Regions from separate parts of the Dendrosporobacter sp. 1207_IL3150 genome, predicted to be linked through region 2. Evidence: riboswitches for the same ligand, from Rfam matches in the RefSeq annotation. Region 2 holds a riboswitch; the other holds the start of a gene.
What was found. Region 2 has a riboswitch for thiamine pyrophosphate ahead of thiS (sulfur carrier protein ThiS). Riboswitches for the same ligand answer to the same signal wherever they lie in the genome.
Positions count from the first base shown of each region.

Region 1: another riboswitch for thiamine pyrophosphate. It lies ahead of thiC (phosphomethylpyrimidine synthase ThiC); the one in region 2 lies ahead of thiS (sulfur carrier protein ThiS).

Region 1 covers NZ_JBAIYU010000031.1:120,925-132,564, forward strand. The annotation lists gene V6C17_RS14690 (DUF3006 domain-containing protein) at 1-206, shown strand, start outside; gene V6C17_RS14695 (N-acetylmuramoyl-L-alanine amidase) at 465-1,991, shown strand; gene V6C17_RS14700 (GerMN domain-containing protein) at 1,991-2,560, shown strand; TPP riboswitch at 2,619-2,718, shown strand; gene thiC (phosphomethylpyrimidine synthase ThiC) at 2,902-4,203, shown strand; gene thiL (thiamine-phosphate kinase) at 4,349-5,341, shown strand; gene tsaE (tRNA (adenosine(37)-N6)-threonylcarbamoyltransferase complex ATPase subunit type 1 TsaE) at 5,353-5,850, shown strand; gene tsaB (tRNA (adenosine(37)-N6)-threonylcarbamoyltransferase complex dimerization subunit type 1 TsaB) at 5,810-6,517, shown strand; gene rimI (ribosomal protein S18-alanine N-acetyltransferase) at 6,514-6,957, shown strand; gene V6C17_RS14730 (alpha/beta-type small acid-soluble spore protein) at 7,091-7,291, opposite strand; gene tsaD (tRNA (adenosine(37)-N6)-threonylcarbamoyltransferase complex transferase subunit TsaD) at 7,399-8,439, shown strand; gene V6C17_RS14740 (sensor histidine kinase) at 8,663-10,084, shown strand; gene V6C17_RS14745 (ANTAR domain-containing response regulator) at 10,087-10,674, shown strand; gene groES (co-chaperone GroES) at 11,057-11,341, shown strand; gene groL (chaperonin GroEL) at 11,378-11,640, shown strand, end outside.
Region 2 covers NZ_JBAIYU010000017.1:115,842-127,481, forward strand. The annotation lists gene V6C17_RS09595 (tRNA (adenine(22)-N(1))-methyltransferase) at 1-487, shown strand, start outside; gene V6C17_RS09600 (Nif3-like dinuclear metal center hexameric protein) at 478-1,599, shown strand; TPP riboswitch at 1,675-1,781, shown strand; gene thiS (sulfur carrier protein ThiS) at 1,833-2,033, shown strand; gene V6C17_RS09610 (thiazole synthase) at 2,038-2,808, shown strand; gene thiH (2-iminoacetate synthase ThiH) at 2,801-3,931, shown strand; gene thiF (sulfur carrier protein ThiS adenylyltransferase ThiF) at 3,932-4,552, shown strand; gene thiE (thiamine phosphate synthase) at 4,556-5,215, shown strand; RNA gene rnpB (RNase P RNA component class A) at 5,275-5,627, shown strand; gene V6C17_RS09635 (ferritin-like domain-containing protein) at 5,698-6,246, opposite strand; gene V6C17_RS09640 (TMEM165/GDT1 family protein) at 6,458-7,126, shown strand; gene trxA (thioredoxin) at 7,265-7,588, shown strand; partial or broken gene V6C17_RS09650 (hydrogenase small subunit) at 7,884-9,013, shown strand; gene V6C17_RS09655 (nickel-dependent hydrogenase large subunit) at 9,035-10,924, shown strand; gene cybH (Ni/Fe-hydrogenase, b-type cytochrome subunit) at 10,945-11,640, shown strand, end outside.

The DNA of each region.
Region 1 (11,640 bases), on a different contig from region 2:
TTGACCGATTTGAACAAAAAAAAGCTGTATTATTAGTAGGGGAAGAAGAAGTAATAGTGAGTTGGCCAAAGAGCTTTTTGCCAGAAAAAGCAAAAGAGGGCGACTTTATAAAAATTAATATTGATATAGATGTAGAAGCTACTGCTGAGGCCAAGAAAGAGGCTGAGGATCTGCTCAAAGATTTAACCAATATTAGAAAAATCTAGTTAGTTTGTCGAAATATTCTCAAGAATTTCCAACTTAAGTCCTGCAGGAATTTGGCTGTTTGACACGAAAAAGATAAATTTAAGTCATAAAGAAAACACGGCCTGTGTCGAGCTCTGCGAAGGCAAAAATCGATGCTCCACCCCTTATGCAGTAAGAAAGTTATACTTTCTTATCGTATAAAAAATATTAAAATAAGCAATAGGAGGTGTTGGCGTATAAGTACTAGGATAGTTACTTTACTTTTATTAGTTTTCCTAATGATTCCACAGATAGCATTGGCAGGTCTGCCTGAGTTAATTCCTGATGGCAAACCCGCGGTATCGATTCCTATAAATGTAGATAGTAATGGCCAATTTCAGTCTAGTCTTGGAAATAGACTTGAAATGACTAAGTTTAACTACGCTATACATACTGATCAAACTACAAAGGCCCAAATGCTTCGGTTAGTTATTGATGTATCAGGGCCGGTACAAGCTTCTTCAATTATCGGAAATACTAACACTCTAATAGTAAATGTGAAGGGTGCATCAGTTGGTAGTTTGCAAGAGGAATTTAAACTAGATGGAAATATAGCAGATTCAGCAAATATCAAACGGTTAGATGATTCAAACAGCCAGCTGATTGTAAACTTACCTTCGATGATTGCCGAAAGTGATTATCGTGTCTTTACCTTACCAAGTAATGAAGAAGCGAAAAGACCTTTTAGAGTAGTAATTGATATCAATAAGCCAACCGCATTAACTAAACCTCCTGTAAATATAGAGGCGAAGCCTGCTGCAGACTTATCAGCTAAGAAAAATGAAATAACAAAGGTCAATTATGCACTTTCGAATGATGCCCTTACTGGTTCTCAAAAACTTCGTTTAGTATTCGATATTTCAGGACAAGTTCAGGCTACAGCTAGTATGAGTGCAACACCTGATCCTTGCCTTACAGTTAATTTTAAAGGTGCATCTTTAGGGGACTTTAAAGATGCTATGACTTTAGACGGTAAGATAGCCAATGAGGTGAAGTTTTCGGCAATAAATGCTGAAAGCAGTAAAATAATGATTAACCTTCCGGCAATGCTTGAGGACAGCGAATATAAGGTGTTTACGTTGCCTAGCGATCCGAAAGCTAATAGGCCTTTTAGGGTAGTAGTTGATATTAATAAGCCAATTCCTCCTATCGAGTTTAATTTTAAACCCGGACTTAAAGGTAAGGTAATCGTCCTAGATCCTGGTCACGGAGGAAGTGACCCAGGGGCTATAGGCTTAAATAAGCTTAAGGAAAAAGAAGTTACGCTGCCTGTAGCAATAAAAGTTAAGGCTTTATTAGAGAAAGCCGGCGCTAAAGTTATTATGACAAGACAGGATGACCGTGATGTATTTGGGGCTGCTGCTACTGCAGTGGAGGAACTTAGCGCACGTACAAAAGTGGCAAACAGCATAAAAGCTGATCTGTTTTTGAGTATTCATGCCAATGCATTTGCTAATAGGAGCGTTGGTGGCACCTCTACGCATTATTATCAGAAATCAAGATATGATAAAATGCTGGCACAAAATATCCAAACTAGCCTTATTGAGGCCGGCGGTTTAGCAGATCGCGGTATTCAGACAGCAAATTTTTATGTAGTTAAACGTACTTTAATGCCAGCAGCATTACTCGAGTTGGCATTTATATCTAATCCAGAAGAGGAAAAACTATTAGGCTCTCCTACGTTTCAGCAGGAAATTGCCGAGGGTATTGTTGATGGAATAAATAATTTCTTCCGTCAGGCTGCTAGCAGAGGGGGTGCCAAGTAATGAAACTAAGACAAAACTATTTATTACTGCTGCTCCTTTTGATAGCTATGCTAATTACTGGCTGCAGTGAAAGTAATCAGCCTTCTCCAAATGTCCCGCCGGCTGCGAATGATAATTCTGGACAAGCAGATAAAAATTCGGCAGTTCCGGCTCAGAATATGATGAAGATAACAGTTTATCATGCCACGAAAGATGCTTCGAATTTAGTAGCTGAGGCGCATATAGTTCCCAATAATGATCATCCTGCAAAAACTGCTGTTGAGCTTTTAATCAGTGGAACTAAGCAGGCAGAACTGGTTTCCGCTATTCCTGCGGGAACTAAATTGCGCAGTATAAGAATAAAAGACCATACCGCATATGTTGATTTTAATGATAAACTCATAAAAAACAGCAGTGGCGGCTCAGCGGGAGAAATTCTATTAGTGGGAGCGATAGTAAACACTCTTACTGAGTTCCCTGATATTCAGAAGGTTCAAATATTAGTTGATGGCAAAAAAGTAGATACAATTAACGGGCATCTAGATACAAGTGAACCGCTCGGTAGATCAGAAAATATTATTAAAAAATGATTGTATTACCATAGGCAATTTGCTAAAATGGTAATGATAAAGAGTAAATTCATATTATACATTCCACTAGGGGAGCATATAGCTGAGAGGCCGCTTGGCCGACCCTTAGAACCTGATTACTGGCTAATACCAGCGTAGGGAAGTGGCCGAAAAGACTGTAAATATTAACAGCCGTTTAGCCATTCTTGGTTAAGCGGCTCTTATTTTATCCTAACAGAAGCATAGTTTTCTTAAAAGCAGGATAAATGGTAAGTATCGCCTTGCGCTGTTGCTAAGGCTAGACGCAAGCCGTGTTTTCTTTATCAGTAGTAAATCGCAGATTAATTAGGGGGGACTTTTTTATGGCAACTCAAATGCAGCTTGCACGACAAGGAAAAATCACTGATGCGATGCAGATTGTGGCAGAAAAAGAAGGTATAAACGTTGAGGTTATAAGGGAAAGAGTTGCAGAAGGCACAATAGCTATCTGTGCCAATGTAAACCATACCTCACTACAGCCTAGAGGCGTAGGTCTAGGACTTTCGACTAAAGTAAATGCTAATATCGGCACCTCAAGTGCCTTTCCTGATATTGAGCCAGAACTAGCTAAATTAGAAGTTGCTATTAAAGCTGGTGCAGATGCAGTTATGGATCTAAGTACCGGTGATAATATTGATATTTCACGTCGGGCAATTATTGAAAAATCGACTATCATTGTCGGTACTGTGCCTATTTATCAAGCTACAGTAGAAGCTATTAAATCACGTGGCTCTGTTATTGATATGACAGGTGACGATATGCTTCATGCAATCGAGCAGCAAGCTAAAGACGGTGCTGATTTCATGACCATTCATTGTGGTGTAACACAAGGTGTTATTGCTCGCCTGCGTCAACAGGGTAGAGTAACCGACGTAGTAAGCCGTGGCGGTTCCTTTATAACTGGCTGGATGCTGCATAATGGTAAAGAAAACCCACTATATGAGCGTTATGATGAAATTCTCGACATATGTGCTCGCTATGATTCAACAATAAGCTTAGGGGATGGTCTAAGACCAGGGTGCCTAGCTGATGCTACCGATCGTGCTCAATTACAAGAACTTTTGGTTTTAGGGGAATTAGTAGATCGAGCATGGGCTAAAGGTGTTCAAGTTTTAGTCGAAGGCCCTGGTCATGTTCCTTACGACCAAATCGAAGCTAATATTAAATTACAAAAACAAATATGCAAAGGCGCTCCTTTCTATGTTTTAGGACCGCTGGTTACTGACGTTGCACCAGGTTATGATCATATCACATCTGCAATAGGAGGCACGCTTGCAGCAGCCGCAGGTGCTGATTTCCTCTGCTATGTAACACCAGCTGAACATCTAGGGTTACCGACAGTTGATGATGTTCGCGAGGGTATCATGGCGTCTAGGATTGCCGCTCATGCTGCTGATATTGTAAAAGGAGTCAAAGGAGCTCGCGAATGGGATTTAAAAATGGCTAAAGCCCGTAAAGCTCTAGATTGGGATAAGCAAATCGAATTAGCTATTGATCCAGAAAAAGCAGCGCGTTATCGGCAAGAACGAAATCCAGGTGGAGCAGAAGCCTGCTCAATGTGCGGTAATTATTGTGCGATGAAAATTGTTGGTGAATATTTAGGTAAACCAATCGAACAATGCTAAATGGTTACGCAGCCCTAGTGAAAACTAGTGGCTGCTTTTATTTTTTTCGATGTGTGGCATACTACGAATGCAGGAAATACTAGTATAAGCAAGAAAAGAAATTACGTAAAGCTTGTGGAACACGTACATGAATTGGGTGGTATTAATGGAACTAAAACAATTAGGCGAATTCGGTCTTATTGACCTACTAAAAGAGAACACGATTATCGATCCAGCTTCTGTTATTCTTGGTATTGGGGATGATGCTGCAGTTTTGCTGCCGACTCCGCGTCAGTTACAATTATTATCAACCGATATGCTGGTAGAAAACGTTCATTTTGACTTAAACACGACAACACCCTATCAACTTGGTTACAAGGCTATTGCTGTTAATTTAAGCGATATTGCCGCTATGGGGGGGGCTCCAAAGCATTTAGTTATATCAATAGCAATCCCCAATACGATATCAGCGGATTTTGTTTTGAATTTATATAAAGGTATGAAAGAGATATGCCGGCAATTTAAAGTAAATATAGTTGGCGGGGACACTGTAGCCAGCAAAAATGGTCTTGTTATAAATGTTGCAGTAATAGGTGAAGTTGAACCAGCTCAATTACAAAGACGATCTGGCGCTAGGCCTGGTGATTTTGTTGTTGTTACAGGTATGCTTGGAAATTCTGCAGCTGGGTTGGACCTACTTACAAAGGGTAACTGGGAAGAACTTGATTTTGCTTGGCCATTAGTAACTAGCCATCTCACTCCGAAGCCTCAGGTATGCGCTGGAAGAGTTATAGCAGCATATTCTAACAGCATGGATGATATAAGCGACGGATTAGCAAGTGAGGCAAATGAAATAGCTAAAGCTAGCAATGTTGGCCTTAGACTGTTTTCTCAAAAGATCCCAATAGCGACAGAAGTATATCAAGCTGCAGGCTTTCTAAAGCGCCCAGAGTTAGATTATGCTTTATACGGGGGTGAAGATTACCAGTTGATCTTCACAATTGATCCAGATAAATACAGTTTGTTACCTTTAGAAGAGATAGGTGAGACTTTAACAATTATTGGGGATGTTATTGATGGATCAGCTAAAGTTGAGCTTGTCGAATCCTCTGGAAAAGTTGTACAATTAGAGGCTAGAGGATACAATCATTTTAAATAGAAGGTGTTTCGATGTTTATATTTAAAACTTGTTCGCCAGAAGAGACTTTTGATTTTGGCAGACAAATTGCAAAACATACTTCAGATGGCTTTAAAATTTGTCTTAAAGGCGACTTAGGAGCTGGTAAGACACTTTTAGTCCAGGGAATAGCTGCTGAACTTAAGGCGACTGATGATGTTACAAGCCCTACTTTTAGTATTTTAAATATTTATAACGCCAAGTTGACTATTTATCATTTTGATCTATATCGATTAGACAGGACTGAAGAGTTATTTGATATTGGTTTTTATGAATATATTAATTGCGGCGGTCTGACCATTATTGAATGGCCGGATAAATTCATTGAGGAAATGCCTCAAGAGCATTTGTGGATCGAAATAAAACCTGGTGATATAACTACTGAAAGACTTATTGAAGTTAAATCAAATGGTGTTAAGTATCAACAGGTTTGCGAGGAGTTGAAAACTGTTGCCAATTCTTGCTTTAGATACGGCCACCCTTGTGTCTAGCGTAGCTTTAGCTACACAGGATACACTGGTGGCTGAGTTAACAATTCAAACTAAATTAACTCATTCAGAATTGCTAATGCCTCATATATCACAGATTTTGTCTGCTGCGAAACTAAATAAGAGTGATTTAAAAGCAATAGCAGTCAGTATTGGGCCAGGCTCTTTTACAGGACTAAGAATAGGTTTAGCTACGGCAAAAGCAATAGCGTATGCTCTTAATATTCCGCTTGTCGGTGTGCCAACGTTAACAGCGCTTGCTTATAATTGTCCAGTGCCGGAAGTTTATTTGGCGCCTATGCTTGATGCGCAGAAAAATAACGTTTATACGGCGTTATATCGATGGGAAAGTGGAGAACTTCGCGAGCTTCAGCCTGCCCAAGTCGGTATGTTTGACGAAGTGCTTGAGAAACTGACAGTTTTAAATAAACCTGTAATGGTTATGGGTGAGGCTGCAGTAATGAAAAAAGAACACATTATTTCATATGGAGATAATATACTTCTAGCACCTGCTCATTTAATAATTCCAAGAGCAGCAAGTGTAGCTGTTCTTGGTCATAAAATGCTAAATTCCGAATTAAAGAATGACGTAATGACATTAGAACCGTTATATATAAGAAGGTCTGAAGCTGAAGAATTGTGGGAACGACGCAATGGAGTTTGTGGATGAATGAAATAATTATTCGACCGATGTTAGCGGAAGATATTGAGGATGTTTTGGCTGTTGAGGTTCTTTCTTTTTCTACGCCTTGGTCGCAAGACGCGTTTGAATCGGAAATAACTAATAAGCTCGCCTATTATCTTGTGCTTGAAGATAATAGGCAAGTAATAGGGTACGCCGGAATGTGGCTGATTTTAGATGAGGCGCATATTACAAATATAGCTATTATCCCTCAGTACCGCAGAAGTGGCTTGGGCGAGAAACTTCTGCTTGAAATGATACAGAAGGCTAAGCTGCATGGCGCAGCCAGTATGACCTTGGAAGTTAGGGTATCTAACAATGCTGCGCAGTGTTTGTATGAGAAGCTAGGTTTTGAAAAACGTGGTATTAGAAAGCAGTATTATACTGATACGAAAGAAGATGCGCTTATTATGTGGGCGGAATTTTGATGGTATATAATTGGTAACCTGCGTAAAAAAAAGACCGCTTTCGCGGTCAAAGGGTGATTGGTTTTTATAGAATATGCACTATGGCACAAATGTGCTACACAAAAGTTTATGGGCGGCAATGCCGCCCAATCGGTTATTTCAGTGTTGATTCGTACTGCTCAATCATCCGGCGAACCATTTGGCCACCTACACGACCGCAGTCTGCGGAAGTCATTGTAGACCATCCTGATGAACGAACATGTTCCGCAATTCCTAGTTCTGATGCTACTTCGAATTTCATTCGATCTAGAGCGTTTTCACTGGCAGGATTTACAGGTCTATTTGATCTTGCCATTTGAATCCCTCCTTTCGAGTGATTTATTATCACTCTATCTGTAATTTGTGTATTTTCAGTTTTAATAATACGTGTAATTAAATAGCAAAAAGATGGAGGCATCTGCCTTGAATAGTTCATTAAACCAAATCAATAGCAATTATTATACATTAGCATTAGAGACAAGTTGTGATGAAACTTCAGCAGCGGTTGTTCTTAATGGGCGAAAAGTATTATCAAACATTATATCTTCTCAAATTCCGGTGCACCAAAAATTTGGTGGCGTTGTTCCTGAAATAGCATCACGTAAGCATATTGAAAATGTTATACCTGTTGTAGATGAAGCTTTAAGGCAAGCTGAAGTGTCATTAAAGGACATTACGGCAATTGGAGTAACCTACGGACCAGGTTTAGTTGGGGCTTTATTAGTTGGCGTTGCCGCGGCAAAGGCTCTTTCGTTTGCGTCTGATATTCCGTTAATTGGAGTCAACCATCTAGAAGGGCATATTTTTGCTAATTTTTTGTCGCACAGTGAGCTAGAGCCGCCATTTATGGCTCTTGTAGTTTCAGGTGGACATACATCACTAGTTTATGTTAAAGACTATAACAATTTTGAACTAGTTGGTCAGACTCGCGATGATGCGGCTGGTGAAGCTTTTGATAAAGTTGCCCGAGTAATGGGGTTACCTTACCCAGGAGGACCATATATTGATCAGTTGGCTGCGCAAGGTAATCCTTCTGCTATTAGCTTTCCGCGAGCCTTGAGTGAAAAAGGCAGCTTTGAGTTCAGTTTTAGCGGGCTTAAATCAGCAGTTCTAAACTATCTAAATAGCGCGGCACAGCGCGGGGAACAGATCAATCAAGCTGATGTTGCTGCGAGTTTTCAAACTGCAGTAGTAGACGTTTTGGTTTCGAAAGCTCTGCAAGCAGCCGAGCATTATAATGTAAATAAGCTTGTCTTAGCAGGTGGTGTTGCTGCAAATAGTATGCTTAAAAATAGATTGGAAAGCGATTGTACGGCAAGCGGCATTAAGCTATATTATCCAAGCCCAATATTATGTACCGATAATGCGGCAATGATAGCGTGCAGGGCGTATTATCAATACCAAGGTGGCAAAATTGCAGATTTATATCTAAATGCAGTACCTTCGCTCAAAATAGGGCAATAACTGTGGAAAAGTGTCGAATTATAATTTGTGGATACTGTGGATAAGTAGAAAATAGGGCCATTAATAAGTGTAGTGAATGTGTATAACTTTGTGGATATTGTGGATAAATCTAAAAGTGATATTGACTTTTATTAAATAAAAAAAGTTTACGCGAAAAGGAATTTTGTGACTAAAGGTTGAATAAAAATTAATTTAGTAATATGCCTGGAGGATGGATAGGAAAATGGGAGTTATTGGAGATGTATGCCGTAAGATAACTGTATTAACCATTGCGCAAATTGAAATACTGGATAAACTCAGCGGTATCTTTCCTTTAGTGTGCGATTTAGCACACGCTCAATTAACTATTTATACTAAGGCTACCGATGAAAATTTATTGGTTATTGCTGCCCAGTTTAGACCGAATACAAGCTTTAGCCAATATAAACCCAATTTGCTTGGAACTACTGTTTATTCAACTGAGGAGCCATTAATTTGGCGTACTATGTCTACAGGACAGCCTATCTGCGGTCAGAGAGAATGGGCACTCGGAATGTTGATGGAGATGCAGACCTACCCGATAAGGGATTATGATGGTAACATTATTGCAGTAGTTAGTTTTGAAACAAGTCATGAAGAGATTCGTACTGAAGGATATAATATTCTGCTTGATACTGCCTATAAACTTCTTATTAATGCAAGATCACCTTTTGATGGAAAACTTCATCGCGCACTTTCGGCAAGTGATGGCATTATAATAACGGATGACCGTGGTAAAATAATTTTTGCAAACGGTGCTTCAAGCAGTATTTATAAGATATTGGGAGTTGGACGGTTAGTTGGTCGCTATATTTACGATAAGCAGATAAATATGCGCTATACTAAAAAAACAACTTCTAGTCAAATGCCCTATGAGAGCGAATTGGAGGCAGGCAATTTAATCTTAGTCCAGCGAACCATTCCGATCATTCAGGGAGGGCAGGTCTTACGCACTGTAATTGTTGTTTCAGACGTAACTGAACTCAAAAAAAAGGAAAAAGAGTTACTAATAAAATCCGCGGTAATCCAAGAGATTCACCATAGAGTCAAAAATAATCTTCAGACGATTGCCAGTTTACTGAGGCTTCAGGCTAGGCGGACTAAGTCTACTGAAGTTAAGGCGGCACTGCGTGAGAGTGTTAACCGAATTTTGAGTATTTCAGTGGTTCATGAATTTTTATCACAGCAGGATGCTGAGATAATAGATGTTGCTGAAGTTGCGAAAAATATCCTGGATCTAGTTATCCAAAACATGTTAGAGCCAGACTTTAACTTACAAACCGTCTTCAATGGCGAAACGGTAATACTGCCGTCGGAGCAAGCAAGCAGCTTAGCCTTAGTGATTAATGAGCTTATCCAAAATTCAATAGAACACGGTTTTATTGGCAGGCCGGAAGGTCTCATTGGTGTGGATATAAGCACGAATCCAGACACTTATCGTATCGAAATATACGATAATGGTATTGGACTGCCAGAAGATTTTAACTCACAGGCGTCCAAAAGTTTGGGGCTTCAAATTGTAAGAACTTTAATTGAGGATGACTTAGGCGGCACTTTTGAATTGTATGCTGATAAGGGTACGCACGCGCGTATCGCAATTCCTAGAACCATTGAGGGAGGAAGATAAAAATGCAACAATTGCGTGTAGTTATTGCTGATAATGAATCAATAATTAGAATGGATTTAAAAGAGATACTTGAAGAAGCCGGTCATATTGTTGTCGGCGAGGCTACTGACGGGCTGAAGGCTATTGAACTAACGCGCAAGTATCGTCCTGATTTGGTTATTATGGATATTAAAATGCCTGAAATGGATGGCATTACAGCTGCTAAAGCTATTTCTAACGAAAAAATTTCGCCAGTACTTCTGCTAACAGCTTTCAGCCAAAAAGAAATTGTTGAAAAAGCGAAAGATTCCGGTGTCTTAGCGTATTTAGTAAAACCGGTCAAAGAAACAAATCTTTTTCCTGCTATTGAAATCGCATTATCACGGTTTCAGGAATTTGCTGAATTAGAGCAAGAGTTGGAAGATGTAAAAAACTCTCTTGAAACTCGCAAAATCCTTGACCGAGCTAAAGGGATACTGATGGATGCGTATAATCTAAATGAAACTGAAGCATACCGTCGTATTCAGCAATATAGTATGAGTAAGAGAAAGTCTATTAGAGATGTAGCTCAAGCGATAGTTGACTCTGTTACCAAGAAGAAGGAAAAATAGCAATTAGCCTGAACTGTTAGGTTTAAATTAATTAAGCATAGCAGTTCAGGCTAATTCTTTTTTTGCCCCAATAAGAAGAATAACTTCTTATTGGGATAAGTTCTATCAAACTCCGCCTAAATTAAGATCTCACTTTATATGGGCCAGTCAATGTAAAATGTAAAAGCTAAAAAACTGACTAAATTAAAGAAATTCGTAATAATAAAGCGAATTCAAGTGTTAATTTTAAAAAAAAATTAGCATAAGCCTTATTTTTCCGTTTATTGCTCTTGATTTTTGGCAATGAATTATATTATGATAATTTATGGAATTAGCACTCGCGATTGGTGAGTGCTAACAAATAAACTAATAATATAAGACATCATAAAGGGAGGTTACTTCAATGATTAAGCCATTAGGCGACAGAGTGGTCATTAAAGTTTTAGAAGGGGAATTAAAAACAAAGAGTGGTATCGTTTTACCTGATACTGCTAAGGAAAAACCCCAAGAAGGTCAGGTTGTAGCTGTTGGTACTGGTAAATTACTCGACAACGGTCAACGTGTAGCCCTTGATGTTAAAGAGGGAGATAAAATTATTTTCTCTAAATACGCTGGTACCGAAGTTAAAGTTGAAGGTCAAGAATACCTCATTGTAAGCGAAAGAGATATTCTGGCAATAGTAGAGTAATAAATATACTATTCAAATAAGGGAGGATTACATATAATGGCTAAACAAATTTTGTTTGATGAAGACGCACGTCGTGCACTCGAGAAAGGCGTAAATGCGCTTGCTAATGCTGTTAAAGTTACTCTTGGTCCTAAGGGCCGTAACGTTGTTTTAGATAAAAAATTTGGTGCTCCAACTATTACTAATGATGGTGTTACTATTGCTCGTGACATCGAATTAGAAGATCCGTTTGAAAACATGGGAGCGCAGCTTGTTAAAGAAGTTGCAACAAAAACAAATGATGTTGCAGGTGACGGTAC
Region 2 (11,640 bases):
CGTTTCATTAAGGCTTGGGGATGGACTAGATGTAATTAGGCCCAACGAGGTTGATGTTGTTGTTATTGCAGGTATGGGTGGAGGTACTATTGTCGATATTCTCGAAAAATCTCCGGAAACAGCTAAGTCGCTGCAGCAAATTATTTTACAGCCAATGAACGCTTCGGCAACATTGCGTAAATGGTTAGTTGAAAATGGCTGGTTTATTGCTGATGAACTATTAGTTAAGGAAGATGAGAGGTTGTATGAAATTATTAGTGCAAAACAAGGGAAACAAATTGAGATAGAACCAATATTATTTGATATAGGCCCGGTGTTGTGGTCGAGCCGTTCGGTTTTACTAAAGGAACATATTGAAAATCTTATTTTGCAAGCTAAGAGAATATTAAAGGAAATGGATGCAAGTGAGCAGGCCAAGAAATCTGAAAAATATCAACAGTATGCGCAAAAAATAAGAGAGTTGGAGATGAAGTTAGAATGCCTGTAAAATGCCAAGTCATTATGGATGCTATTGACAAGTTAGCACCGCGTTATTTAGCAGAAGACTGGGATAACGTAGGTTTGCTGATAGGCAGTCCAGCTCAAGTTGTTGACAATATTTTAGTTAGTTTAGATATAACAGAAGATGTTATTGAAAAGGCTGTAGAAAAAGGCGTCAACTTGATTATCTCACATCATCCGTTAATTTTTAAACCGCTTGCACATCTGCGAACAGATAATCCACAAGGAAGGATTATTGCCAGATTATTAAAAAACGATATTGCTGTATTTGCAGCACATACTAACTTAGATACTGCAGCAGGAGGAGTAAATGATATACTGGCACAGAGGCTAAGTTTGCAGGGGATAGAAATGCTTACCTCGAGTTTCTCAGAGCGTTTAGTGAAACTAGCAGTATTCGTTCCTAAAGATTATATAGAAGAGGTACGTAACGCAATAACTGAGGCTGGTGCAGGTTATATCGGAAACTACAGTCATTGTACATTTTATACAGAAGGTATAGGGACTTTTCTGCCGTTAGAGGGAACCTCGCCGTTTATTGGTGAAAAAGGTAAGTTAGAATTTGTACAGGAGTTAAGGTTAGAAACTGTTTTTCCTGAGAGGATAAGCAAACGGATAATAAAAGCCATGTTAAGAAGTCATCCTTACGAAGAGGTTGCTTATGATGTCTATCCTTTGCATAATGCAGGCAAGGAACTGGGGTTGGGGAGAATTGGCAAGCTTGTTTCAACTAAAACATTAGAAGAACTTACGCTAGAAGTTAAAAAGATATTAAATATCGAATGGGTAAGGGTGGTTGGCGACCCAGGGAAAACTGTAAACAAAGTAGCTGTTTGTGGTGGTAGTGGAGCCGGGTTAATTAAAAGAGCAGCTTTTATGGGAGCAGATGTACTTATTACTGGTGATGTAAAATATCACGAAGCCCAAGAAGCGTTATCTTTAGGTGTGTCTCTGATTGATGCGGGCCATTTTGCAACTGAAATACCTGTTGTTGATAGTATAGTAGAACATCTAGAAAAAAGTGCATCAGCAGGTAAGTGGGATATTCGTATATTTGCCGATAGTTTTAGTAAGGATATTTTTACTTTCGTAAAATAGCCAAAATTTGTTGACGACTGAAATATTAAATTATACAATAATAGCAATATTAGCTTTAGATACTCATGAAATTAATATTGATACCGAGGGAGCTCATGTTATGGGCTGAGAGTGGACTATAAGCACCTGACCTCTAACCTGATCGGGATAATGCCCGCGTAGGAAGGTAATTAAGCAATGCGCGCCTGAACCTATTCGGGAGCGTATTTATTTTTTTTAAGGGGTTGAATGAGTTGGAAATTAGCATTAATGGAAAAAAGGTTTACCTAGAGAGTGGTCTTACCTTAGCAAAATACCTGTTGCAAGAGGGTTTTAATCCTGACCACATTATTGTTGAATATAACCACGAAATTATTAGAAAAGACTGCTGGGATGGAATCGTTCTTAATCAAGATGATAATCTGGAAATTTTAAGTTTTGTTGGAGGAGGTTGATGTTATGAATGATGTATTGAGAATTGGTGGACATGAATTATCTAGCAGGTTATTTTTAGGTACAGGTAAGTTTTCTTCAAATAAGATTATTCCTCAGGTGGTTGAAGCTTCAGGATCTGAGGTTGTTACCGTTGCTTTAAGAAGAGTTGATCCTGAGTATAAGGACGAAAATATTGCTTCATTTATACCAAAGAACTGTATATTAATGCCGAACACTTCCGGTGCCCGTAATGCTCAAGAGGCAATCAGAATAGCCAGGTTGGCAAAGGCAGCAGGTTGTGGTAACTGGATAAAGATTGAAGTTATTTCAGATAACAGATACTTACTTCCTGATAACTATGAGACTATAAAGGCTACTGAAGTTCTAGCGGCTGAAGGTTTTGTTGTCCTTCCGTATATGAGTCCAGACCTAATGGCAGCCAAGCATATGGTGGATGCTGGAGCGTCGGCAGTTATGCCATTAGGAGCACCAATAGGCACTAATAGAGGATTAAAAACAAAAGAATTAGTAAGAATTTTAATTGAGGAAATATCAGTCCCGATTATTGTAGATGCTGGTATTGGCCGGCCATCCGAAGCTGCAGAAGCTATGGAGATGGGGGCTGCAGCGGTCTTGGTTAATACAGCAGTCGCAACTGCTAATGATCCAATTGCCATGGCTCGTGCTTTTGGCATGGCCGTTCAAGCTGGCAGAACAGCTTATTTAGCTGGTCCTGGAGCAACAAAGGATTATGCGAGTGCATCGTCACCTTTGACTGGGTTTTTACATGAATAAAGAATTTGCAAGGGATGAGGTTATGTCGTTTATTAATGCATTGGAACAATATGAAAAGTTCAATTATGACGAGTTTTTTGCCAGGCTTACCGACAATGATATTCAAAGAATTATTGATAAAAACCGCCTAACTATATTGGATTACCTTGCTTTGTTATCACCTTGTGCAGAAAAGCATTTAGAGGCAATGGCGCAGAAAGCCAGAAAACTGACTATACAGCATTTTGGCAAAACCATGCTTTTATACACACCGATGTATTTGGCTAACCATTGTATTAATCAGTGTCTGTACTGTGGATTTAACGTAAAAAATAAACTTCCACGTAAAAAACTTACCATGGATGAGGTCGATTCAGAAGCGAAAATTATTGCCGATAGTGGGTTGAAACATCTGCTTATTTTAACAGGTGAATCACCAAAAGAATCGCCTGTTTCATATATCATTGACAGTGTTAAGATACTTAGAAAACACTTTACGTGTATTGGGATGGAAGTTTATCCTTTATCTACAGAAGAATACAAAGATTCAGTCGAGGCAGGTATTGATGGTTTAACGATATATCAAGAAGTCTATGATAGGGATATATATTCCGAGCTTCATCCGGCTGGTCCTAAGAGAGATTATCAGTATCGCCTAGATGCTCCTGAAAGGGCATGCCAGGCTGGAGTGCGTACTGTTAACATAGGAGCTTTATTGGGTTTGAATAACTGGCGCACTGAAGCGTTTTTAACAGGATTGCATGCAGATTATCTCCAGCAAAAGTATCCAGAAGTTGAAGTGAGTATTTCGCCACCGCGCATGCGGCCGCATTTAGGTGGGTATCCTCCTAAAGTGATTGTAAGTGATAAAAACTTGGTACAGTATATAGTTGCATATAGATTATTTATGCCGCGCGGGGGTATTACCGTTTCAACTCGTGAGAGTGGTGATCTGCGTAACCATTTAGTGAACCTTGGTGTAACGAAAATGTCGGCAGGAGTATGCACTGCTGTAGGCGGCCGTGTTGAAAAAGAAAACGTTGGCCAATTTGAGATATCTGACAGTCGAAGTGTATCTGAAATGGCTAATATGCTATATGAAAATGGCTATCAGCCGTTATACAAAGATTGGCAGGTGCTATAAATGAATGAATTTATTAATGCACTTGAACGATATTTACCGGCGGATAAACTGAGTATAATTCAAACTAAGAAAATCGGCATTGCAGGAGCCGGGGGTCTTGGATCTAACTGTGCTCAGATGCTTGTGCGCAGTGGTTTTATGAGTTTTTTGGTAGCTGATTTTGATGTGATTGAATACAGTAATCTAAATCGGCAGTTTTACTTTGCGGACCAGGTTGGCAAATATAAAGTCGAGGTATTAAGAGAAAACCTTAGGCGAGTTAATAAAGACTTAATGATTGAAACTATTACAGATAAAATAGATGAATCTAACGTAGAGAAAATTTTTGCTGATTGTGATATTATAGTTGAAGCTTTTGATAAAGCTGTTTATAAAAAACTTATTGTTGAGACTTATTTGAAAACCGATAAGTTCCTAGTATCAGCTTCAGGATTGGCTGGCTGGGGCGATAGTGAAAGAATAAGAACTCATCGAATTAAAGAGAATTTTTATTTAGTTGGCGACCTCAAAACAGAAGTTGGACCTGAATGTCCACCATTGGCTCCTTGTGTACATATTGCCGCGGCGAAGCAAGCTGATGTAATATTAAGGTATGTTTTAGGACCTATGAAGGGGGAATGAAATGTGAGTATAAGAAAAGGTTTAGAGAATTTTTTAAGCACTGATATTTATGGCTTAACAGCGGAAGAATTTTCTCTGGGGCGCAGCAACATTGAAGTGGTAGAAGAGATGATAGCTGCAGGTATAAAAGTTATCCAATATCGGGAAAAAGAAAAAAAGGCTATTTATATGTATAATGAGTGCTTAAAAATACGGGAAAAAACCGCTCAAGCAGGCGTAACCTTTATTATCAATGACCATATTGACTTAGCAATTGCGATTGAAGCTGATGGGGTTCATATAGGTCAGGAAGACTTACCTCCTGTAAAGGTTAGGCAGTTAATAGGCGATTCGATGATATTAGGTCTATCAACTCATTCGCCGTCTGAGGCATTAGCTGCAGTTAAAAGTGGCGTAGTTGACTATATCGGTGTAGGTCCTATCTTCGCTACAAATACCAAAAAGGATGTTTGTGATCCAGTTGGATTAGAATACCTTGATTTTGTTGCGAACAATATTGAGCTGCCCTTTGTTGCTATTGGCGGTATAAAAGAGCACAACGTTGCTGAAGTGCAAAAACATGGAGCGAAGATAGTTGCAATTGTTACAGATATTGTTGCAGCAGATAATATATCAGAGAAAGTTAGCGATATACGTAAAGCGATGGACAAAAATGGAATGTAGATCTATATTGACGTTATGTTAATATGGTGATATAATATCAATCTAACGCAAATGAATTATGAGTAGGAAAGATGATCGCGAGTGCCTTAAGGTACTCGAGGAAAGTCCGGGCTCCATAGAGCAGAGTGCTGGATAACGTCCAGCGAGGGTGACCTCAGGGATAGTGCCACAGAAATGTAGACCGCCTGATTATTCAGGTAAGGATGGAACGGTGCGGTAAGAGCGCACCAGCAGTCAGGTGACTGACTGGCTAGGTAAACCCCACTCGGAGCAAGACCAAATAGGGAAGGGATGAAGCGGCTCGCTGAGCCTTCCGGGTTGTGTCGCTTGAGCCGGCAGGCAACTGCCGGCCTAGATAGATGATCGTCACCGCTTACGCGGTACAGAACTCGGCTTATTGATTACTCATAATAAGATTTAAAAAACCCGTTATCCTAGTGATGACGGGTTTTTATTTTTTAGAAGCTTTTTAGTTTACCATCTTATTCAGTTAATGGTTCTTCAGTGACGCAAAATAATGCATCAGTGAATTCGGCAATGTGTTCTTTTTCGCTATTCATTAAGTAACAAAAAAGTTTTTTCGTATGTTCATGCTTTGCCTTTTCCATAAATACTTGGTACTTGTTTACTGTAATTAATTCATCATTTAAGGCTCTAGTAAGATAGTCGACATTTTCAACATCTTCTCTGCTGGGGATAGATGTGTTGTCACCTGTTTTTTCTTTTGCTCGAGTCAAAAAGTCTAAGCCTACTTTTCTGAATTCTTCTTCCTGTACTGGATCTAGAGCACAAATAAGGCGCATAATTGCTGCATAGTGCAGCATTTCATCTTCTGCAGCCTCTATAAAAAGTTCAGGAAAGGCAGTTTTTCGAGCTGAATTTAAGTATAAGGATATTGCATTGCGTTCATCTGCAGCGGCTTCACGCAATAAAAGTAAATCCGGGTCATCGGGACATATAGGGCATTTATAATTAAAACTGAGTTCGGCTAGTACAGCATCCTTTTGGCTCGATTTCTTTCGTTCAGTCATACTTAACATATACCTCCTATAAGTTTTATATAGATTATGATAAAAAATGACGATTTGTGAGAGTAATTTTGACAATAGCTACTGACTGGTATATTATACAAAGGTAAATAAAAGAATTACCATAAAAAAACTTGAATTTGTAGTTCTCGAGTAGTAATCGAACTACGTTTAGTTAATACTAAAAATGGTATTCTTTATCGGAGGCGAACTAATGACAGCTTTTTTAACTTCTTTAGTGTTTGTTGTATTAGCTGAAATGGGGGATAAAACGCAATTGCTGGCTATGGCTTTTGCTACTAGATATCATTGGAAGACGGTTATGTGGGGAGTCTTTGTCGCCACTGTCTTTAATCATCTCTTTGCTGTTGTGGTAGGTGTATATCTTACTAAGTTTATTCCTATTTCATATGTACAAATCGCCGCTGCTGCCTCGTTTATTTTATTTGGTTTATGGACAATTCGCGGTGATGAATTAGGCGATGAAGATAAGAGGTCGGGCTATAGCCCCTTTTGGACAGTAGCAATTGCTTTTTTTATAGCCGAAATGGGGGACAAAACTCAGTTAGCAACAGTAGCTTTGGCAGCTCAGTTTAATGCGATAATACCAGTCTGGTTTGGTACTACTGCCGGTATGATGGTAGCTGACGCAATTGGAATTATTATCGGTATAGTTCTAGGAAAAAAAATACCAGACCGTCTTGTTAAATGGTTTGCCGCTTTAGTTTTTATATTCTTCGGACTTTACGGTCTGTATGAAAATCTGCCTAGCTTTTTATTAACGCCACCAATTGTTATTGGTGCAATAATAACTATAATAGTACTTATTTATTTAGTAGCTCGCATGGAACAAAAAACAATAGTGCCCAGAAATCAGGAATGATTATCTGAAGAACATTCTATTTAGTTGGTAAATAATGTTGACTTCTTGGAAAATATTTTTTACAATATAACTAATCCTAGTAGGTGTTAATAAAAAGATTTAGTTAATACTAATCAAAATGGATGGGGGGCTGTATCTATGGCTGTAATTACTATTAATAACGAAGCAGATTTTAACGAACATATTCTTAAGTCGGATAAGCCAGCATTAGTTGATTTTTGGGCACCTTGGTGTGGTCCATGTAAAATGGTTGGTCCAGAAGTTGAAGCAGTAGCAGAAATGTACGAAGGTAAAGCTATTGTGGCTAAAATTAATGTAGATGAAAACCAGCAACTTGCTAGTGAGTATAATGTTATGGGTGTACCAACAATTGTAGTGCTGAAAAATGGAAAAGAAGTTAACCGTATAGTAGGTTATAGACCTCGCAAAGAGCTTGGTGCTGCGTTGGACGGCGTATTGTAGAGAATTAAAAACTATTTAAAAATAACATAGTAAATAGTAATGACTGTTTACAAAAAGAGGCTGCTGATATTATGTCAGCAGCCTTTTTGTATGGCACATTGTTATTTTAAGATACAATAGTCCCCCTAAAAAATCTTCATCCGCTAATTGTTTGGAAAATTTATGTACGAAGGTTTTGTTTATTGATATAATACGGATAGATAAATTTATCGTGTTTGATCTTTCTAAGTTTTGATTTTAACAAATTTTGCATACTTATCACAAAAAATGAAAATATAAAGAAAGAGGTTCTGATATGAGAGAATCCTTGTGGAATGTTTTTGAAAAGAGGAATTTGAGCAGACGTTCTTTTTTGAAAACTTGTATTACAATAACAGGGATACTAGGTTTATCACCTAATATGTTGCAGGAAGTTGTTTCAGCTGCCGAGAAAAAACCTTTACTGTTATATGGCTGCATGGACACGAATGTACCGGCTGTGATGAGGCGTTTCTACGCTCTCAGACACCGTTAGCATCTGACCTGCTATTAAATATGATTTCGCTTGAGTATATAGATGTATTATCAGCCGCAGCAGGTGCGCCACTTGAGGAGCATTTGCACGAGACTATGAAGAAAAATTATGGAAAATATATTTTAGCTGTTGAGGGTGCTGTTCCAATCGGTGATAATGCAGTTACCTGCATGATTGGTGGACGGACTTTTGAAGAGGCATTGAAAGAAGCAGCTAAGGGTGCTGCGGCAGTTATAGAAGTTGGATCTTGTGCTGCGTGGGGTGGAATACAAGCAGCGCGTCCTAATCCGACTCAGTCAGTTGGGATAAGTGAGGTAGTAAGAGGTAAGACGATAATTAAAGTGCCAGGCTGTCCGCCTATACCGGAAATAATTACTGGTGTTGTTATGCACTATACAATTTTTGGTCAAATTCCACCACTTGATAGCAAAGGGCGTCCAAAACAGTTTTTTGGCAACCGTATACATGATACTTGTTATCGGAGAGCTTTTTTTGATTCGGGGATGTTTGTTGAGACCTTTGATGATATTGCTAGTAAAGCAGGCTGGTGCTTATACAAGGTAGGCTGTCGCGGTCCTGAAGCCTATAATTCATGTGGTAATATGCGATGGTGGAATGGTATGTCCTATCCAATTCAATCTGGTGCTCCATGTGTTGCTTGTGCATCGGATGGTTTTTGGGATAGCGACCCATTTTACGAGCGACTTCCTAATATTCCAGTGCTTAACACAATCGCTAATGCGGATAAAATCGGTCTAACGGCAGCGGGTGTCACAACTGCCGGAGTTATTGCACACGGAGTTGCTTCTTATGTGCATCATAAAATAAAAAGCAAACAAAAATCGCAAGCGGATACTGAAAAAGAGCATGATATTTCAGAAGCGAAGCCTGAAAACGAGCTTGATAAATAAGAGTTACTTAGGAGGAAGTGAATGAAACGCATAGTAGTTGATCCAGTAAATAGGATTGAGGGTCATTTAAGACTTGAGTTAATAATAGATGAAGCTACAGGTAAAGTTCAGGATGCTTTATCCAGCGGAACAGCATGGAGAGGTATTGAAATAATCCTGAAAGATCGTGATCCGCGGGATGCGTGGCTATTTGCTCAGCGCATTTGTGGAGTTTGTACTACTGTACATGCTTTAGGGTCACTTAGGGCTGTTGAGGATGCTCTAGGGATTGAGATTCCAAAAAATGCAAACTATATTCGAAATATTATTGCAGCAAGCCAGGTTGTCCAGGATCATTTAATACACTTTTACCATTTGCATGGATTGGATTGGGTTAGTCCGGTAGCAGCCTTAAAAGCTGACCCAGCTGCAACAGCTGCTCTGCAAAATAGCGTATTAGAAAAATATACTATTAATATTGATGCGCCAATCGAATACGATACTAAGGCTTACCCAAAAGATTTTCCTAAAGCTACTACAATATATTTTCGGGATATCCAAAATAAGATAAAGCAAATCGTTGAAAGCGGTCAATTAGGATTGTTTGCTGCACATTGGTGGGACCATCCAGATTATGAATTATTACCACCCGAAGTACATCTCATGGCAATGGCGCATTATCTTAATATGCTGGATAGGCAGAGGGATTTAGTTTATTCCCATGTAGTGTTTGGCGGTAAGAATCCCCATCCTCACTATGTGGTTGGAGGTATGCCTTGCTCAATCTCTATGAATGACATGAATGCTCCTGTTAATACAGAACGATTAGCTATTGTTGATACTTCAATTAATTTAGGGTTGGACGCCGTTAATTATTTCTACTTGCCAGATTTACTTGCAATTTGCGAAATCTATGTTAAAAGTGGCAATATTGATGGGGCTGGTATAGCAGGGAAACGAGTTTTGGGTTTTGGTGATTATCCTGAAGATACGTACTCGGGTACAACAAACGGTAGTTATCATAAGAACCTTTTGCTTAGATCAGACGGGATAGTAGAAAATTTTGATCAGGGAGTTTCTAAGGCCGTTTTTCATAATTTTGAAGCAAAGGATTTAGTCGATTCAGCGGTAATTACAGAAGGGGTAGAGCATTCTTGGTATACTTATAATCAGGCTGGCGCTGATTTGCATCCGTGGGATGGTATTACTGATCCGCAATATACTGGTCCTAAAGAAGGAACTAAAACAAATTGGAAGTATCTTGATGAAAACGGAAAATATTCTTGGATCAAGACACCGAAATGGCAGGGGAAAATGGCGGAAGTAGGTCCGCTTGCAAGATATATTATTGTCTATACTAAAGTTAAACAGGGGATAATGCAGCCTACTTGGGTCGAAAAATTAATGGTAGATCAAATTGATCAGGTTTCAAAAATGCTTAATCTTTTGCCGGAAAAATGGATGTTGTCAACGGTTGGTCGGACTCTTGTTCGTGGTCTCGAAGCGCAGGCGGCAGCGTATATAAATAAATACTATTTTGATAAATTAATAAAAAATATCCATAATGGCGACACCTCGGTAGCCAATATGGATAAATGGGATATAAGCAAATGGCCAAGTGAAGCAAAGGGTGTAGGATTGCATGAAGCTCCGCGCGGAGGGTTAAGTCATTGGGTAGTTATTAAAGACGGTAAAATTGCTAATTATCAAGCGGTTGTACCGTCGACCTGGAATGCTTGTCCAAGAGACAGCAAAGCTGGTTATGGCCCTTACGAAGCAAGCATGATTGACACAAAAATAAAGATTCCTGAAAAACCTCTCGAGATACTAAGAGTTATACATTCTTTTGATCCGTGCCTTGCTTGTGCTACTCATTTATATAATGCTGAAGGTAAACAATTATCGGTAGTATATAGTGATGCGTACAAGTAGAGCTGAATGGAGGAGTAAATATGAAGGAAAAATCACTTAGAGCCTATTATGTGTTTTCTCCGGCCATCAGAATATTCCATTGGATCATGGTACTAGCTATATTTGTGCTGTTTTTTACTGGATTATATATTGGCGATCCTTTTTTTATCGGCACTCAAGGTACGGAGGCTACGTTTGCTATTACGAATATATTTTCGATGGAAATGATGAGATATGTCCATTTTATTTTTGCTTATCTGCTAACTGTATCTTTAATACTTAGGATATATGGTTTTATCATTAATAAAGGTGACAGGCTGCTGCCGCATTTTTGGACTCGGCGATATTGGTTTGGTTTAGTTGATACAACACTCCACTATTTATTCTTACGTGATCAGCATACTCCATATTTACGTAATTCTTTAGCTAGAACAGGTTATTTATTTGTTTATATAATGATCCTGCTAGAAATTGTTACAGGATTTGCAATGTATGTTATGATAAATCCTAATAGCTTTGCGGCTAAAGTATTTGGACCATTTAATCACCTATTTATCAACGAATATAATGTTCATATAATTCACCATTATGCAGCATGGGGAATTATGCTATTTGTAATAGTACATATATATATGGCATCTAGAGCTGATTTTATGGAAAAAGGAGGAGAGGTTTCCGGTATGATTTCAGGTGTTAAGTTTTATGATGAAGAACCGGAAGACTTAAATGATATTAAA